Regions from separate parts of the Agromyces sp. NPDC029043 genome, predicted to be linked through region 1. Evidence: riboswitches for the same ligand, from Rfam matches in the RefSeq annotation. Region 1 holds a riboswitch; the other holds the start of a gene.
The links. A riboswitch is a leader RNA that binds a small molecule or an ion and turns the genes downstream of it on or off. The one in region 1 is predicted to bind glycine.

Region 1 (8,629 bases):
CCTTCGCCGCGACCGGGCCGACGCCCGGCCCGCCTCCGCCATGCGGGATGCAGAAGGTCTTGTGCAGGTTGAGGTGCGAGACATCCCCGCCGACGTCGCCGAACCGGGCGAAGCCGAGCAGCGCGTTGAGGTTCGCGCCGTCGATGTAGACCTGGCCGCCGGCGTCGTGCACGGCCTGGGTGATGTCCTTGACGTCGTGCTCATACACGCCGTGCGTCGACGGGTAGGTGATCATGAGCGCGGCGATGCGCTCGGCGTGGTCGGCGATCTTCGCCCGCAGGTCGCCGAGGTCGACGTTGCCGAGCTCGTCGCACGCGACCACGACGACCCGCATGCCCGCGAGCACCGCCGAGGCCGCGTTGGTGCCGTGCGCACTCGACGGGATGAGGCACACGTCGCGCTCGGTGTCGCCGTTGGCGAGGTGGTAGCCGCGGATGGCGAGCAGGCCCGCGAGCTCGCCCTGGCTGCCGGCGTTCGGCTGCAGCGAGACGGTGTCGTAGCCCGTGACCTCGGCGAGCCAGCTCTCGAGCTGCTCGATGAGGCCCAACGAGCCGCGCACGTCGGCTTCGGGCGCGAACGGGTGCAGGTTCGCGAACTCGGGCCACGTGACGGCCTGCATCTCGGTCGCGGCGTTGAGCTTCATGGTGCACGAGCCGAGCGGGATCATGCCGCGGTCGAGCGCGTAGTCGCGGTCGGCGAGCTGCTTGAGGTACCGCATCATCTGCGTCTCGGAGTGGTGCGAGTTGAACACCGGGTGCTCGAGGTAGGCCGAGGTGCGGCGCAGCCCCTCGGGCAGGCTCCCGGGCAGCTCGCGGAGCGAGACCGGCACCTCGAGGCGCGGGTCGAACCCGAAGGCCTCGACGACGCGCGAGAGCTCGTCGGCCGTGGTGGTCTCGTCGACGGCGACGTGCACAGTGGCCTCATCGGCCTCCCACAGGTTCAGCCCGAGCTCGCGCCCGCGCGCGACGACGTTCGCGGCGAGGCCGGGCACGTGCACGCGGATCGCGTCGAAGTACGCCTCGTGCTCGAGCGCGAGTCCGAATCCGGTCAGCGCGTCGGCGAGCGCCTTCGCCTTCGCCGCCGTCGAGACCGCGATGTGCCGGATGCCCCGGGGCCCGTGGTACACCGCGTACATCGACGCCATCACGGCAAGGAGAACCTGCGCGGTGCAGATGTTCGAGGTCGCCTTCTCGCGGCGGATGTGCTGCTCGCGCGCCTGCAGGCTGAGCCGGTAGGCGGGATGGCCCGCGGCATCCTGCGAGACGCCCACGAGCCGGCCGGGCAACTGGCGCTCGAGTCCCTTCCGCACGGCCATGTAGCCGGCGTGCGGCCCGCCGAACCCCATGGGCACGCCGAAGCGCTGCGACGTGCCGACCGAGACATCCGCCCCGAGCTCGCCTGGGCTGGTCAGCAGCGCCATCGCGAGCAGGTCGGCGGCGACGACCGCGAGCGCGCCCTGCTCCTTCGAGGCGGCGATGAGCCGCGACGGGTTCCACACGCGGCCGGAGGCGCCGGGGTACTGGACGAAGAGCCCGAAGTGCTCGCCGAGGGCGGCGACATCCGTCGTCTCGTCGAGGTCGGTCACGACGAGCTCGATGCCGACCGCGCTGGCACGCGACTCCAGCAGCGCCCGGGTCTGGGGCAGCGCGTCGGCGTCGACCACGAACCGGTTCGAGCGGTTCTTCGACGCGCGGCGGGCGAGCAGCATGCCCTCGACGACGGCGGTGCCCTCGTCGAGCATCGACCCGTTGGCGGTGTCGAGCCCGGTGAGGTCGGCGACCATCGTCTGGAAGTTGATGATCGCCTCGAGGCGGCCCTGCGAGATCTCGGGCTGATACGGCGTGTACGCCGTGTACCAGCTCGGGTTCTCGAGCACGTTCCGCTGGATCACGGCCGGCGTGATGGTGCCCGAGTACCCGAGGCCGATCATCGACGTCCGCACGGTGTTCGCGTCGGCGAGCTCCCGCAGCTCGGCGAGCGCGTCGCGTTCGGTCGCGGCGGGCGGGATCACCGAGTCGAGCACCTCGTGCATGCGGATGGCGGTCGGCACCGCGGCATCCATGAGCGCGTCGAGCGAGTCGTAGCCGAGCGCGGCGAGCATCCACTCGTGGTCGCGCGGGGTGGTGCCGATGTGCCGGCGCCCGAAGGCGTCGACGTCGAAGGCCGGGGAGGTGCTGGCGGTCATCGTCTTCCTTGTGTTCGTCGGTCGAGGAGCGGGCGCGGCCCGCGTACGAGACCTACTCGCCCGTGAGGGCGCGGTACTCGTCGTGGCTGAGGAGCGTCGGCAGCGACGCGGCGGTCACCTTGATGAGCCATCCCTCGCCGAACGGGTCGCTGTTGACGAGCTCGGGCGAGTCGACGACGGCCTGGTTCGACTCGACGACCTCGCCGTCGACCGGCGCGAACAGCTCGCCGACCGACTTGGTCGACTCGATCTCACCGACGACGGTGCCGGCGGTGATGGCGGTGCCCGCGGACGGCAGGTCGACGTAGACGACGTCGCCGAGCTTCTCGGCGGCGTAGTCGGTGATGCCGATGGTGACGGTCTCGCCATCGACCTTCACCCATTCGTGCTCGGCGGTGTACTGCAGCTCGGCCTGGTCGGTCATCGGATGCTCCTCTGGTGTCGTGCGGTGCGGTGCGGTGCGGTCGTGGTCGGGGCGCTCAGGCGCCGCGCTTGTAGAACGGCAGGGCCCTGACGGATGCCGCGACGCGCGTGCCGCGGACGTCGACGAACAGGCGGGTGCCCGGCTCCGACAGCTCGGGCGACACGAACGCCATCGCCACGGGGTGCCCGAGCGTGGGCGAGAGCGCGCCGGAGGTGACCTCGCCGACCTCGCGGGCGTCGTCGCCGTCGCCGTCGAACACGGCGTAGCCGGCGCGCGGCGCGCGGCGCCCCTCGGCGGCCAACCCGACGAGCACGGGCGCGCCCTCGGCCGGCCCCTGCTCGATCGCGGACCGCCCGACGAAGTCGCCCTCCTTGGCGAGGGCGACGACGCGGCCCAGGCCGGCCTGCACCGGCAGGATGTCGCGGCTCAGCTCGTGCCCGTAGAGCGGCATGCCCGCCTCGAGGCGCAGCGTGTCGCGGCTCGCGAGCCCGCACGGCACGACGCGGGGCCCGCCGGTCTCGCGCAGCGCCTCCCAGAGTCGCTTCGCGCGGTCGGGCGCGACGTAGAGCTCGAAGCCGTCCTCGCCGGTGTACCCGGTGCGCGCGACGAGCACGGGCTCGCCCTCCCACGTGGCCGGGATGGCCCGGTAGTACTTGAGCGCGGCGACCGCGTCGACGAAGTCCTCGCCGTCGTTGCCGGGGCCGTCGATGCCGAACCCCTCGGTCTGCTGCAGCACCTCGAGCGCGTCGGGACCCTGCAGCGCGATGAGCGCGATGTCGTCGGACTCGTCGAACACCTCGGTCTCGAACGGCGCGGTGCGGCTGCGGAGCTCCTCGGCGACGACCTCGCGGTTCGACGCGTTCGCCACGACCATGTAGCGGTCGGCGCCGGTGCGGTAGACGACGAGATCGTCGATGACGCCGCCGTCGCGGCCGAGCAGGAGCGAGTACTTCGCCTGGCCCTCGGCGATGGCCGACAGCTTGCCGGCGAGCGCGTAGTCGAGCGACGCGGCGGCCTCGGGCCCGACGACCACGATCTCGCCCATGTGCGACAGGTCGAAGAGGCCCGCGTGCTGTCGCACGGCGTGGTGCTCGGCGAGGTCGCTCGAATAGCGCACCGGCATCTGCCAGCCGGCGAAGTCGGTGAACGAGGCGCCCTCGGAACGGTGCACCTCGTCGAGGGGACTGCGTCGCTCGGTGGTGCCGGGGTCGGTGGTGGTGCCGGTTGCGTCGGTCACGAGTTCTCCAGGATCGCGCGGATGGCGCGGCGGTGCGCCGCTCGAGAACTCCCCCTCTGTCATGGGCCTGAGAGCTTCGCATCGCGCCCGTGGGGAGCTGTGCTTTCACCTTCGGCGGGATGGCGCCTGCGCGTCATCCGCTTTCCAGAGTCGGCCTCGTCATCGCGGTGATGCGACCTGAGAGATTGGCGGGGAGGCTTGCTCCTTCGGTGCCGGATGGTGCCGGCTCTCCCGCGATGCGTCGATGGCCCGGTATGCGATTGTGCTCGCAGTCTACAGGGTGCGTCACACGATTCGCGTTCGGGTCACCGTGACTGTAAGCTGTCGGCATCGTGACTTAGAGTCGGCGTGACTCTGAGTGGTCGTTCGAGCGAGAGGCGAGCGGATGTCGCAGCACGACGCGCAGGCGCGCCTGGCCGTCTCCACCGTCATCTTCGCCATCTCGCCCGAGGCCGACGGCGACGGCGCCGTTCGCCCCAGCCTGAGGATCCCGCTCGTCCGGCGGCTGCGCGAGCCCGGACTCGGCCGCTGGGCGCTCCCCGGCGGGTGGCTCCCCGTCGACGAGTCGCTCGCCGCCGCCGCCGCACGCACGCTCGCCGAGACGACGGGCCTCGCTCCCCGCTACCTCGAGCAGCTCTACACCTTCGGCGAGCCCGACCGCTCGCCCGGCGAGCGCGTCGTGTCGGTCGTGTACTGGGCGCTCGTGCACTCCGACGAGGTCGAGCGGGCCGTCTCCGACGAGAACGTCCGATGGTTCGACGAGGACGACCTGCCCGACCTGGCCTTCGACCACGCCGCGATCATCGACTACGCGCTCACGAGGCTGCGCACCAAGCTCGAGTACTCGCGCATCGCGCACGCGCTGCTGCCCGAGCGGTTCACGATGGCCGAGCTCCGGGGCGTGCACGAGGCCGTGCTGCGTCGCCGCCTCGACCCGGCCAACTTCCGCCGCACGGTCGAGGCCTCCGGCACGCTCGTCGACACCGGCGAGCGACTGTCCGGCACGCGGCATCGCCCGCCGGCGCTCTACCGCTTCGATCCCGCCCACTCCCCCGCGGCGCCGCCCTCACCGGCGCCTGCGGCGCCGCGCGACGCGGCATCCGCCACCACCGATCCTCGACCCGGCACCGACAGCAAGGACACCCCGGAATGAGCACCACCCTGCCCGTCACCGCACCCGCCACCGGCGACGCCACGCGCGCGGCGGCATCCGTCGACCGCGCCATCCGGCTCATCACGACCGGGTCCACGGCGGGCTCGACCTGCACGCCCGACCTCGCGAAGGGCCCCTGGGAGTTCGACCGCGGGCCGGTCGGCTACGGACCGGGCTCGTCGATGGGCGACGTGATCCCCACCGGCTCGCCCCGCCAGGGCGCCCTGCCGTCCGAGTACCGGGAGGCGTCCGGCACCGAGCTCGACGAGCGCATCCGCGCCGCGAAGGCCACGCTCGGCGACCGCGTGGTCGTGCTCGGCCACTTCTACCAGCGCGACGAGGTCGTGCAGCACGCCGACTTCACGGGCGACTCGTTCCAGCTCGCGAACGCGGCGATGACCCGGCCCGCCGCCGAGGCCATCGTGTTCTGCGGCGTGCACTTCATGGCTGAGACCGCCGACATGCTCTCGCGCCCCGACCAGGCCGTGATCTTGCCGAACCTCGCCGCCGGCTGTTCGATGGCCGACATGGCCGACACGTCGAGCGTCGAGGAGTGCTGGGAGCAGCTCGAGGAGGTCTACGGCGACCTGACGGCGACCGACGCGTCGGGCCGGGTGCCCGTCATCCCCGTCACCTACATGAACTCGTCGGCGGCGCTCAAGGGCTTCGTCGGCCGCAACGGCGGCATCGTCTGCACCTCGTCGAACGCGACGACCGTGCTGGAGTGGGCGTTCGAGCGCGGGCGGCGCGTGCTGTTCTTCCCCGACCAGCACCTCGGCCGCAACACCGCGAAGGCCATGGGCGTGCCGCTCGAGGCCATGCCCATGTGGAACCCGCGTAAGCCGCTCGGCGGCAGCACGGCCGAGGAGCTGCAGGACGCCCGCGTCATCCTGTGGCACGGGTTCTGCTCGGTGCACAAGCGCTTCACGGTCGAGCAGATCGCGCAGGCCCGCGCCGAGCACCCTGGCGTGCAGGTCATCGTGCATCCCGAGTGCCCGATGCCGGTCGTCGACGCGGCCGATGCCGCGGGGTCGACCGACTTCATCGTCAAGGCCATCCAGGCGGCGCCGGCCGGCTCGACCTTCGCCATCGGCACCGAGATCAACCTCGTGCAGCGCCTCGCCGCCGAGCACCCCGAGCACACCATCTTCTGCCTCGACCCGGTGGTGTGCCCGTGCTCGACGATGTACCGGATCCACCCGGGCTACCTCGCGTGGGTGCTCGAGGAGCTCGTCGCGGGCCGGGTCGTGAACCGCATCGAGGTGGATGACGACGTCGCCGAGCCCGCGCGCGTGGCGCTCGAGCGCATGCTCGCGGCCAAGCCGCCGGCCTCGGTGCCGGTTCCCGCGGGCTCGACGATCGCGGCGGCGAGCCGTGCGCGGGCGGCCGATGCCGCGGGCGCGCCGGTCGGGGCCTGACATGACCCGCGTGCTCGTCGTCGGCTCCGGCATCGCGGGGCTGTGGACGGCGATCCGGGCCGCCGAGGCGGGCTGCGACGTCTCCGTGGTGACGAAGGCGGCGATCGGCGACGGCGCGACGCCGTGGGCGCAGGGCGGCATCGCCGCGGCGATCTTCGCGGGCGACGCGGCGTCGCGCCACGCGGCCGACACGATCGCCGCCGGCGCGGGCCTCAGCGAGGCGGCCGCGGTGCGCGTGCTCACCGACGACGGTCCGGCGCGCATCCGCGACCTCATCCGCTTCGGCGTCGCGTTCGACCGCGACGAGTCCGGGCTGGCTCGGGGCCTCGAGGCGGCGCATTCCCGTGCGCGCATCCTCCACGCCGGTGGCGATCGCACGGGGGCGGCCATCCAGGCCGCACTCGTCGCCACCGTCCGACGTCGTGCCGTTCGCGTGCTCGAGCACACGACGCTCGCCGATCTCGTGGTCGAGCACGGCCGTGTCGTCGGCATCCGGGTCGTGCCCGGCGACCGGGCGGATGGCGCGCCCCGCGAGCTGCGCGCCGACGCGGTCGTGCTCGCGACCGGCGGCGCCGGATGCCTGTACCGGCATACGACGAACCCCGATGTCGCGACCGGCGACGGAGTCGCCGCGGCCGCGCGCGCGGGCGCCGAGGTCGCCGACCTCGAGTTCGTGCAGTTCCACCCGACCGCGCTCGCGGTCCCCGGCACGCCGCTCATCTCCGAGGCCGTCCGCGGCGAGGGCGCGGTGCTGCGCGATGCCGCGGGCCGCCGATTCCTGCTCGACGTCGATCCGCGGGCCGAGCTCGCGCCGCGCGACGTCGTCGCGCGCGCCGTGTGGCGACGCATGGCCGAACAGGGCGGCGTCCCGGTCGGGCTCGACGCGACGCACCTCGGCGCCGAGCGGCTCGCCGCCCGGTTCCCGGGCATCGATGCCGCGTGCCGAGCGGCGGGCTTCGACTGGTCGCGCGAGCCCGTCCCCGTGGTGCCCGCCGCGCACTACGCCATGGGCGGCGTCGTCACCGACCTCGACGGCCGCACGAGCCTGCCCGGCCTCTGGGCCGTGGGCGAGGTCGCCCGCACGGGCGTGCACGGGGCGAACCGGCTCGCCTCGAACTCGCTGCTCGAGGGTGCCGTGTTCGCCGAGCGCGCCGCCCGTGACCTGGCGGCCGCGCCGTCCCTTCCCACCCGCGCCACGGCCCCCGCCGCCCCGGCCGGTACCGCCCCCGTCCAGATCGGCGGATATACGATCCGACGCGCCGGTGACGAGGCCGGGATCGACGGGGTGGTGGATCGTATATCCGCCGGGATGGACGGCACGACCGCGTCGGGCGCGAGCGCGGCGGTGGACCGGGGCGAGCTGCAGCAGCTCATGTGGGACCAGGTCGGACTCGAGCGCGACGCGAAGGGGCTCGCCGCGGCATCCGCTCGGCTCGACGGATGGCACGCACCCGAGCCCGTCGACCGCCGCTCCGCGGAAGACCGCAACCTGCTCGAGCTCGCGCGCCTCACCGTGGCCGCCGCGCTCGCCCGCACCTGCAGCGTCGGCGCGCACACGCGCACCGACGCGGCATCCGTCGCCGAGCCCGAACGAGAGGCCGCCTGATGACCGAACCCCGCGAGATCGAGCGCGTCGCGCTCATGGCGCTCGACGAGGACGCGCCGTGGGGCGACCTCACGGGCGAGACGCTCATCCCCGAGTCGGCGGCGGCCACGGCCGAGCTGGTGGCGCGCGAGCCCGGCGTGTTCAGCGGCGCGCGCGTCGTCGAGGCGGCGTTCCGGCTGGTCGACGCGGCGATCGAGGTCGACGTGGTCGCCGACGACGGCGAGCGGTTCGCGGCGGGCGACGTGCTCGCGCGCGTGCACGGCCCGGCGCGCGGCATCCTGCGCGCCGAGCGTGTCGCGCTCAACCTGGTGCAGCGGATGTCGGGAGTCGCGACGCTCACGGCACGCTACGTCGACGCCGTCGCGGGCACTCGCGCACGCATCGTCGACACCCGCAAGACCACCCCCGGCCTGCGCAGCCTCGAACGGCAGGCCGTCCGCGACGGCGGCGGACGCAACCACCGGCGCTCGCTCTCCGATGCGATCATGGCCAAGGACAACCACCTCGCGGTGCTCACCGCGGGCGGCGCCGACCTGGCCACGGCGCTCCGCGACGCGCGCGAGCGGATGCCGCACACCGCGCACCTCGAGGTCGAGGTCGACCGCC
Region 2 (5,972 bases), on a different contig from region 1:
CACAAAACGGCAACTGACAGATCACCGTTCACCTTCATCTCAAGTCGAGGTTGAGGTTGATGGGCGCGTCGCGTTGAACCTCGGTCGTCCGGCGCCCTACGGTCATCGCATCACCACGCCGACGTGGTGATGTGGGAGATGATCGGTCCCGAGGGGCGTACTCTGAGACGCGGACCTCGACAGATGAGGCCGATCCGAGCGTTGCGAGGAGTCTGCAGTGGGCGATCAGCCTTTCGACCGGGATGCGGTGGCGGACCGAGATGCCGAAACGGCATCGACCGGTGACGCATCGACCCCAGAGCAGGCGGGTGGCGCAGGTCCGTCGACACCCACCCAGGGCAGCCTCGACGACGTCGTCCCCGGCCTCTTCCCGAACGACACCGTCCCCGACGAACTCGTCGGCTACCGCGTACCGAGCGCCTGCCAGATCGCCGGCATCACCTACCGTCAGCTCGATTACTGGGCACGCACCGGCCTGGTCGTGCCGTCGATCCGTGGCGCGGCGGGCTCCGGAAGCCAGCGTCTGTATTCCTTCAAGGACATCCTCGTCCTCAAGATCGTCAAGCGGCTCCTCGATACCGGCATCTCGCTGCAGAACATCCGTGTCGCGGTCGATCACCTGCGTAAGCGTGGCGTCGAAGATCTTGCCCGCATCACCCTGTTCTCCGACGGCACGACGGTCTACGAGTGCACGTCCGCCGAAGAGGTCGTCGATCTCCTGCAGGGTGGTCAGGGCGTATTCGGCATCGCTGTGAGCGGCGCGATGCGCGAGCTCACCGGCACCATCGCCGATTTCCCCGGCGAGCGCGCCGACGGCGGTGTGAGCGAGACCGCACCCGAGGACGAACTCGCCGCACGCCGCAAGAGCCGCACTCGCCGCACCGGCTAGACTGGCTGGTACGTCGCACCGTCACGGGAGAGAGTCGTACCGCGCACCGTCAGGTGGGGGAGTCCGGCCGCCGAAGGAGCAACACCTCCTCGTCAAACTCTCAGGCACCCAGGACCGTGATGGAGACGACGTCTCTGGAAAGTGATGGGTTCGCTCATCCGCCCACGGTGAAAGGCCGCCCCGACGACGACGCCGGGTCGGCTGAATCTCTCAGGCGTTCCGGGTCGGCACCGCCCGACTCCCGAACATGACAGAGGGGGAGGACCCTACGGTCGGCTGCCGCCGATCGCTGGCGAGAGGTCCGCCCGTCATGTCGTCCGCTCCGCAGTCCCGCACGTTCGTCGACCGTCACGTCGGCCCCGACGCCGAGGACACCGCACGCATCCTCACCGCGATCGGCGTCGGCTCCCTCGATGAGCTCGCCTCCGTCGTCGTTCCCGGAGTCATCGCCGACGATCCCGACGACAACGGGCTCGATGCCCTGCCCGCACCGCTGTCCGAGCCGCAGGCGCTGGCCCGCCTCGCCGCACTCGCCGACGCCAACACCGTCGCACGCTCGATGATCGGACTCGGGTACTACGGGACCCACACGCCCGGTGTCATCACCCGCAATGTGCTGGAGAATCCCGCCTGGTACACCGCGTACACGCCGTACCAGCCGGAGATCAGCCAGGGACGCCTGGAGGCGCTGCTCAACTTCCAGACCATGGTCGGCGACCTGACCGGCATGGAGGTCGCCAACGCGTCGATGCTCGACGAGGCGACCGCCGCCGCCGAAGCGATGACCCTGATGCGTCGCGCGGTGAAGTCGTCGTCCAAGCGACTCGTCGTCGACGACGACCTGTTCCCACAGACCCGGGCCGTCATCGAGACCCGTGCCGAACCTCTCGGCATCGAGATCGTCGAGGCCTCGCTGCATCCGCAGCTGCCCGATGCCGGTCTGCCCGAGGGCGACTTCTTCGGCGTGATCCTGCAGGTGCCCGGGGCGTCGGGCCGTGTTGTCGACGCCGCACCGATCATCGACGCCGCCCATGAGCGTGGCGCACTCGTCGCGGTCGGCGCCGACCTGCTCGCCCTGACGCTCATCACCCCGCCGGGTGAGCAGGGCGCCGATGTCTGCTTCGGCACCACCCAGCGCTTCGGCGTCCCGATGGGCTTCGGCGGACCCCACGCCGGCTATCTCTCCGTGCACAGCAGGCACGCCCGGCAGTTACCCGGCCGCCTCGTCGGCGTGTCGAAGGACGCCGACGGCAACCTCGCCTACCGCCTTGCGCTGCAGACCCGTGAACAGCACATCCGCCGGGAGAAGGCCACCAGTAACATCTGCACGGCGCAGGTGCTGCTCGCCGTGATCGCCGCGATGTACGCCTCGTATCACGGTGCCGACGGCCTGGCCGCCATCGCCCGCCGTGTCCATGCGCGGGCCGCGCTCGTCGCCGACAGTCTGGCCGCCGCCGGATTCCGGATCGAGCACTCCACCTTCTTCGACACCGTCCTCGTACGTGTTCCGGGACAGGCCGGGGCCGTCGTGGATCACGCCAAGGCGCACGGCAACGTGAACCTCCGACACGTCGACGACGATCTCGTCGGCATCGCCTGCGACGAGACCACCACCGACGCCGACATCACCGCGGTGCTGGGCGCATTCAGCGCCGGCAACGTCACGCCGCGCTCCTTCGCCCAGGACATCGAGACGCGCACGAGCGAGTACCTCACCCATCCGGCGTTCACCCGCTACCGCACCGAGACCGCGATGCTGCGCTATCTGCGCCGCCTGTCCGACAAGGACATTGCCCTCGACCGCAGCATGATCCCGCTCGGGTCCTGCACCATGAAGCTCAACGCGACTACGGAGATGGAACCCATCACCTGGCCCGGCTTCGCCGAACTCCACCCGTTCGCGCCCGCCGCAGACACCGCGGGTATCCGCGAGTTGATCACCGAATTGGAGAGCTGGCTGGTCGCCATCACCGGCTATGACCGGATCAGCTTGCAGCCCAACGCCGGATCGCAGGGCGAGTACGCCGGGCTGCTGGCCATCCGCCGCTATCACCTCAGCCGAGGGCATGATCATCGCGACGTCTGTCTGATCCCGTCGAGCGCTCACGGCACCAACGCGGCGTCGGCTGTGATGGCCGGGATGCGTGTCGTGGTTGTCGGCTGCCGCGAGAACGGCGACGTCGACCTCGACGACCTGCGCGCCAAGATCGACGCCCACCGCGACACCCTGTCCGCGTTGATGATCACCTACCCCTCGACACACGGTGTCTTCGAGCACGACATCGCCGACATCTGCGCCTCGGTACACGACGCCGGTGGCCAGGTGTACGTCGACGGTGCGAACCTCAATGCCCTTGTCGGACTGGCCCGTCCGGGCCGATTCGGCGGTGACGTCAGCCACCTGAATCTGCACAAGACGTTCTGCATCCCGCACGGCGGTGGCGGGCCCGGCGTCGGACCGATCGGTGTTCGGCATCACCTCGCGCCGTTCCTGCCCGGGCATCCGCTCGCCGACGAACTCCCCGGCGACATGACGATCGCGGCGGCGCCGTACGGATCGGCGTCGATCCTGCCGATCACCTACGCCTACATCGCCATGATGGGTGCAGACGGCTTGCGCCGGGCCACGCTAACCGCGATCGCGTCGGCCAACTACGTCGCCCGACGCCTCGCCGAGTACTACCCGGTGCTCTACACCGATCACGCCGCCGGCGCCGCCGACGACGAGGTCGGTTATGTCGCCCACGAGTGCATCCTGGACCTGCGGCCGCTGACCAAGGCGACCGGCGTCACCGTCGACGATGTGGCAAAGCGCCTGGCCGACTACGGTTTCCACGCACCGACGATGAGCTTCCCGGTCGCCGGCACCCTCATGGTCGAGCCCACCGAGAGTGAGAACCTCGACGAGCTCGACGCGTTCATCGACGCCATGGTCGCCATCCGCGCCGAGATCGACGACGTCGCCAAGGGCACCTGGCCGGTGGAGGACAATCCGCTGCGTGGTGCGCCGCATACCGCCGAATGTCTTGTCGCGCAGTGGGATCATCCGTACTCCCGCGAGACCGCGGTCTACCCGTCGGGTCTGCCCTCGGCCGGCGCTCGCGCCAAGGTGTGGCCGGGTGTCCGACGCATCGACGGTGCGTTCGGCGACCGCAACCTGGTGTGCAACTGCCCGCCGATCGAGGCGTTCAGCGAGTAGCGGCGGCAGACGGCCCGGTAGACCGCCCGGTGCAGTGCGTCAGATGAGGGGCGCGAGGGTCTCCCCGAGGAGGCTTACGCGTCCCTTGATGTGACCGTTCGCCGGAGCGTTCACCGTGAACCCGTCCACGCCGGCGGCCTTGAGGTCGGCGAACCGCTGCGCCACCTCGTCGGGATCGCCGACAATCGTCGACGACCGTCGGACCTCGGCACGCGGATTCCTCGCGAGATAGGCCTCGAACTCGGCGACGGCCTGCTCGTGGGTGGGCGCGACACATGCCGAGGTCTGCAGGCTGACCGTGATCTCCGCGCGGTCGCGGCCGAGCTTCTCGCAGTGACCGGCGAGCGCGTCGAGTTTGCGGCCGATCTCGGCGGGTGCACAGATGATGTTCGACTCGTCTGCGTACTGTGCGACCATCCGCAGCGTCTTGCGCTCACCGCCGCCACCGATCATCACCGGGATACGACCGAGCGGAGCAGGCGAGTTGATCGCCTCCACGACCTGATAATGCTTGCCGTCGAGTGAGGGCCGTTCGCCGCGCAGCATCGGCAGAATGATCTGCAGGGCCTCCTCGAGTTTCTCGAATCGGTCGGTGAAGGTGCCGAATTCGTAACCGAGAGAATCGTGTTCGAGTTCGAACCAGCCGGCGCCGATACCGAGTTGACCGCGTCCGGCCGAGACCAGGTCCAGGGCGGTGACCGACTTCGCGAGCAGCGTCGGGTTGCGGTAGGTGTTGCCGGTGACCAGCGCCGACAGCCGCACCCGCGAGGTGTGCTGGGCCAGCGCCGCGAGCAGCGTGTAGCACTCGATCATCGGTTCGTCGGGTTCGCCCAGAATGGGCAATTGGTAGAAGTGATCCATCACCAGGACGGTGTCGAAGCCGGAGTTCTCCGCTTCGACGGCCTGCGCCGTGATGATCGGGAACAACTGATCCGGGCGGACATCCGGGTAGGTGAAATTCGGGATCTGATAACCGAGGAGAGTCACCACCCCGACGCTACGCCCCTCAGCTCCCGGCGGGGCGCGGCGCGGAATCGGGGCCGAAGACGAGCCGGTTGATGGAGATCGTCGCCGCGGTCTCCGGTACCGGCATCGGGTCACGGGTGTTGGGGAAGGTCACCGTCGCGGTGGCTGTCGGCAGCGGTGCGTCGCCACGGAATCCGAGTTGCGTCAGCTCCTTCAACTGCTCGGCCTTCATCGCGAACGAGAAGAACTCGGCGACCGCCGCATTCGCGACGTCGGACACCTGATCACCGGCCAGCCGGATGACCGGATAATCCGCCAGCGGCGTCGGACCACCCGGCACCACCTCGGCCAATGTCGCCGTGGCGTCATCCTTGGTGAGCTGATAAAGACGCTGCTCGGTGATGGGCACGACGCGGATGCTCGCTGCCTGCAGGGACGGGGCGTCGGCGATGGATGTCGCCGCTCCCGTCGGGGTGCCGTCCGGCGACTGCGGTGCCCCGTCGATGAGTTCGGTCACGGTGGTGGTGACCTGATCGGAGGCGGCGTCGGCCGCGGAGAGGGGACCGGTGGTCCGGGTGATCGCGGATGCGACGGCCTGCGCACTGAGCGAGGTGGCGTCCGATCCGCTGCCGCGCGGCATCGCCATACGTAGCGAACCGATGCCGTTCAGGCCGACGGAGGAGAGGCTGTCGTTACGCGCCTGCAGCGTGGGGACCTGCGTCCACTGCAATTGCCCGTCGAACGCCGTCGCCAGTTCGGGCGACATCGCCAGGACGACCGGTGAGGTCACCAACGACGACGGCTCGCCCTCGAGGGCGGTGGGGCGGGCGGTGGCGAGCTCCGCCGACCAGATCGACGACTGCGGCACCCAGGCGGCCGGGAATGTGCCCATGGACGCCGGATCCCAGGTGCTCGTCA

Region 2: another riboswitch for glycine. It lies ahead of gcvP (aminomethyl-transferring glycine dehydrogenase); the one in region 1 lies ahead of gcvT (glycine cleavage system aminomethyltransferase GcvT).

The regions. Positions count from the first base shown of each region.
Region 1 is NZ_JBVHVX010000021.1:57,537-66,165, reverse strand. It holds gene gcvP (aminomethyl-transferring glycine dehydrogenase) at 1-2,185, opposite strand, end outside; gene gcvH (glycine cleavage system protein GcvH) at 2,238-2,609, opposite strand; gene gcvT (glycine cleavage system aminomethyltransferase GcvT) at 2,665-3,846, opposite strand; glycine riboswitch at 3,893-4,000, opposite strand; glycine riboswitch at 4,002-4,090, opposite strand; gene ACZ4TW_RS20265 (NUDIX hydrolase) at 4,232-4,999, shown strand; gene nadA (quinolinate synthase NadA) at 4,996-6,417, shown strand; gene nadB (L-aspartate oxidase) at 6,419-8,023, shown strand; gene nadC (carboxylating nicotinate-nucleotide diphosphorylase) at 8,023-8,629, shown strand, end outside.
Region 2 is NZ_JBVHVX010000044.1:597-6,568, reverse strand. It holds gene ACZ4TW_RS23685 (MerR family transcriptional regulator) at 248-889, shown strand; glycine riboswitch at 904-1,016, shown strand; gene gcvP (aminomethyl-transferring glycine dehydrogenase) at 1,200-4,088, shown strand; gene ACZ4TW_RS23675 (LLM class F420-dependent oxidoreductase) at 4,128-5,075, opposite strand; gene ACZ4TW_RS23670 (hypothetical protein) at 5,095-5,972, opposite strand, start outside.